DNA from 2 places in the Uliginosibacterium sp. 31-12 genome. Region 2 is predicted to be linked to the other one. Evidence: riboswitches for the same ligand, from Rfam matches in the RefSeq annotation. Region 2 holds a riboswitch; the other holds the start of a gene.
The links. A riboswitch is a leader RNA that binds a small molecule or an ion and turns the genes downstream of it on or off. The one in region 2 is predicted to bind cobalamin.

Region 1 (2,198 bases), on a different contig from region 2:
AGCGTCATGTCCTTGCTGTCGGTGATCACACACGCTGATGGCGCCCAGCGCGTAGCGGCCTCGCTGACCAGCGAGCCGGCGAACAGGATCGCGCCGGCCACTTCGATCAGGCTACGGCCCTTGACCGTGATGAGCTCAGGATCGCCCGGGCCGGCACCGACGAACCAGACCGTGCCGGACTGGCCGGCAGGCGTCTTTGCGACAACAGACATCGTCAGGCCGCGCTGCGCTGAACCAGCTTCTCATCCAGGCACAGACGCGCCCAGGCCGGCGTGGCAGTCTGCCCGGAAGCTCGCGTCAGCAGGCTGACGATGCCCCAGGTAAAGACCGGTTCCAAGAGCACCAGCGTCACATAGCTCGCAGCGAAGTGAGCCCACTCCACGAGTGGCGTCGCCACCAATCCCTGGCTGAGCCAGAAACCCACCATCAAGGTGACGCCTGAGTAATAGAAACCATCCAGCTTGAGCAGGGACGCGATCTCGCCATTACGGGCTGCCTCGGCCAGGCGGCGGCCTACGCTGAAGTGCACTGCCAGCAGCGGCAGCATCAGTGAGAGCGCATTGACGCCCAGATGCAGCAGATCCTGCGGTTCGAATATCAGCCCCTGCGCCAGCAGCCCCAGGGCGAAGCCGAATAGCGTTGGCAGGAAACCGAACAACAGGTAGATCGGCATGGCGCCAACAAAATGCAGTTCAGACGGTCCCACCGGCAGGTGATACATCTGCATGAACAGCGAGAAAAAACCTGCTGCCAGCAGGGTGCGCAGCCACAGCGCCGGGCGCAGCAGCAGGCCCGGCAACTGGCTGACCAGTAGCGCGCTGGCGACGACATTGGCGCCGAGAATTGTGGAAGCGGCCAGTTGGCCCGGTTCGATATGCATTGCGACTCTCCTTTGCGCCCCCACCGGGCGCTGCGTAGTGGATGAAACGACGCAGGCCGGAACGGCCAGGAGAGAAAGAAGGGATGAACATCATGAGCTGCAGCCCGTGGTGAGGGACACCGGATGGGCACAGGCAGGGACGCAATGAGGCCCCTCATGACATGCACCCCATCGCCCACCGCAACGGCCTGCGTCAATGCATCAGGCAGGTCTCCGGGCTTGCGAGTGGTGGCCTCAAGGCACACCGGAATGAACCGCCTTCCCATACCCGACTGGATACAGTGGCCAGATCAGCAGCAGCGTGCTGACCGGTTCATTCTTGACTCGCTTACCGTTGCGGGGGCAGCGCCGGAATTGTCGCAACCCGAAGGCTGCACGCACCGGCTTCCCATTTCACCTGCACGTGCATGACGCAGAGCAGGAACCTGAAGCTGCGATAAGTGTAACGACAAAGCGCTGCTTTCTGAAAGCGCCCGATGTTGTAGAGGATCTCTCGACCCTGGCGATCGCCTCAGAAAAGCATGTTTCCACGCCTGGAGACAATTTATGCAAGCGAATGTCGCTCGGGGCGTTGGTGTGCTCAGTACACGTCGCGCCGGTAGCGCTTTTGAGCGATCAGCAAGTCCAGCCCTTCACGCCCTAGCAAGGCTTCAAGCATGGCATCCACGCCCCCCGCCATGCCCTGCAAACTACCGCAGACATGAATCACTGCGCCTTCACCCAGCCAGCGCATGAGGCGTGCGGACTCGCCACGCAGAAAGTCCTGCACATGGCAGCCGCCCGGCTCGCGCGAGAAGACACGATCCACCTCCAGCAAGCCCGCCTGCACCCAGACTCCGAACTCGGTTTCGCACACGCTATCGGTGGCACGATGGCGCTCCCCGAAGACCAGCCAGTTTCGCCCGATGCCGCGTCGCACACGTTCGCGCAGCAAGCCACGCAGGCCGGCAATACCGGAGCCATTGCCGATGAAAATGCTGGGGCTATCGTCCTCAGCGAGAGTGAAGCTCGGATTTGCCCGCAGCCGCAGCGCCAGTTCGCCATCGAGCGGGCAATTCAGGGTCAGGAAACCCGAAGCCAGCCCGATGCCCAGGGCATGATGATGCTGGCGTACGATTAACTGAAGACACCCATCTTCCGGGATCGAGGCAATCGAGTAGCGACGTGGCGCCGGTAGATCCGGCTCAACGGAACATGAATGGGGACAGGGAAGGATCTCTACCAGTGCGCCGGGAGTCCAGTGTGGCAGCTCCCCTTTGGCTGGCAGCAGCGTGAGTTCGAACAGTGGCGAGCCACTGCTGCCAGGGTTGAGCAGCGT
Region 2 (2,198 bases):
GGAGAACTTGTCATCCTTGAAATTCTTGGAGGCATCCAGGGTCTGAGCCAGCTTGAAGGACGTGGTGTAGCGCTCACTGGCCGCCCAGCGCAGATTGCCAGCGTAGAGATCCTGTTGCAGATCGGTAACGTTCGGATTGCCGTCATATTCATTGCGACCCTCGGTGTGCAGGGCCTGGGCGTCGTAACTCAGGTTTTCACCGATGCGGCCGCCGCCGCGCACATTCACTGTGCTGCGTGTGTAGCCGTCACGATCCGATTCGGGTGCGCTGCCGCCATCCTTGACGTTGATGCCGCGCGTGGTAAGGCCTGATGCGCCGAGGTTAAGCCAGGCGTCCGGCGAGCCGAAGCCGCCGGCAGCCGAGCCCTCGAAACTGTGGCGCGAACCGCCAGTGAGGCTCAGGCTGGTGGGTTGCACGCCCTTTTTGGTGAAGATCTGGATTACGCCGCCGATGGCTTCCGAGCCATACAGGCTGGCGCGCGGGCCGCGTACGAGTTCGATGCGCTCGATTTGTTCGATCGGCAGATCTTGCAGTGCGGTGCCGCCACTGGTGGCCGAGCCGACTTTCACGCCATCGATCAACACCAGGGTGTGATCCGAGTTGGTGCCGCGGAGGAACAAGGAGGTCGTCTTGCCGGGGCCGCCGTTATTGGCGAACTGCACGCCGGGCAGACCGCGCAGCAGATCCGGCACCGAGCGGGCCTGTTGCTGCTCGATCTCCTTGCGGGTGATGACGCTGACCGAAGTGAGGGTTTCCTCGGCGCTGCGCGCCACGCGGTTGGCGGTGATCACCACTGGCGCGAGTTCGGTTTCCTGAGCCAGCACAGGATGGGAGAGGGCCAGCAGCAAGGCCGCCGGCAGGGTTTTGTGAGTGAAATTCAAGACAGACTCCTTCCGTGCCGCCCGCACGGATCATAGACAGGGGCGGGGCGTCGGGAAGGAGAAAACGCGGAACGTGAGGGAGCGGTTCCGGTCACCGCCCTCCGCGATGCGCCTCGAATACGCTTCGGGCCGGTCTCCGGACTCGCGAGTGAAGAAAACTCTTCCGACACAACGCCTTCCCGTGCAAAAGCACAGTGGCTGCCTGCTGCGTCTTGACTCGCTTACCGTTGCGGGGGCAGTGCCGGAATGGCAATATCCTGTGGATACGGCGCACCGGCTTCCCGTTTAATCCGCACCAAGGGCATGGGGCGGACACCTGAAGCAGCGCGCATTTTAGCCGAACGGCAGGTGCTTTGCGTTGACCGGTTTTGCTGCGCAGCACTACCATCAGCAGATGGATGCCGAACTCACCAGTCTCGAAACCCGTCTCGCCACGCTGCTCGCCGAGTACAAAGGCCTGCACCTCGAAAACCGCGAACTGACTACTCGCGTGGCCACTCTGCAAGCCGAAAACAAACGCCTCGGCGAGAAGGTGGCGGTGGCAACGGAACGCGTTGAAGCGCTGCTCAAACGTCTGCCGGTCGAGGATGAAAAATGAGCGAAGCCGTGAAGATCCAGATTATGGGCCGTGAGTACCAGGTATCGGTCAAGCCCGATGAGCGTGAAACGCTGCAGGCGGCGGTGGAAATGGTCAACGCGAAGCTTCAGCAACTGCTCGGCAAGAACTCATCGGGCAGCGAATCCACTGCCGTGATGTGTGCCCTGATGATTGCGCATGAGGCCGTGGTGGCTCAGCGCACGGCAGGCTTGGACATGCCTTCCTATCAGCGTAGAATCGAGGCCATGATCCGCCAGATCGATCAGGCTTCAATGAAACAGGAGAAGCTTTTCTGAGCGGTTTGTGTAGTCAGGATATGTCCTCACAGCGCAGTGACTGATCCTGGCCGATAAAGAATTCAAGGACGGCCGAAACAAAGGCGGTCCGGCAAGTTTTCCCCTGCGGTGTTCGTTTGAGCCTTAAGCTCCTTGAACCAATGTCTACGCGACATGGTTGTCGGCCCACCAAGCCGCTGTTGTGAGCGCCCCTTATGCCGGGCGCACCTGAAGCGGCCGGGTAGATGACCCCCTGAACCCAGGTTCAGGAATACGGCTCGACGGCACATGCGGGGGACCCAACAAAGGCGCGAAGCTTCCGGCTTCGCGCCTTTTCATTTTTCCGGGCCGCCGCCGGGTGACTGGCCTCTCTGGACCGGCTGGCGGCACAATGCGTGAATCAGGTTTCTTGCCGAGGGAAGCATGCGCTACTGGTTGATGAA

Region 1: another riboswitch for cobalamin. It lies ahead of Q3Y64_RS03175 (energy-coupling factor ABC transporter permease); the one in region 2 lies ahead of btuB (TonB-dependent vitamin B12 receptor).

The regions. Positions count from the first base shown of each region.
Region 1 is NZ_JAUOOA010000001.1:684,096-686,293, reverse strand. Features, by position in the region: gene cobM (precorrin-4 C(11)-methyltransferase) at 1-212, opposite strand, end outside; gene Q3Y64_RS03175 (energy-coupling factor ABC transporter permease) at 215-880, opposite strand; cobalamin riboswitch at 1,067-1,324, opposite strand; gene Q3Y64_RS03170 (sulfite reductase flavoprotein subunit alpha) at 1,461-2,198, opposite strand, start outside.
Region 2 is NZ_JAUOOA010000006.1:99,211-101,408, reverse strand. Features, by position in the region: gene btuB (TonB-dependent vitamin B12 receptor) at 1-882, opposite strand, end outside; cobalamin riboswitch at 992-1,217, opposite strand; gene Q3Y64_RS12570 (hypothetical protein) at 1,241-1,480, shown strand; gene Q3Y64_RS12565 (cell division protein ZapA) at 1,477-1,776, shown strand; RNA gene ssrS (6S RNA) at 1,874-2,056, shown strand; gene Q3Y64_RS12555 (EVE domain-containing protein) at 2,179-2,198, shown strand, end outside.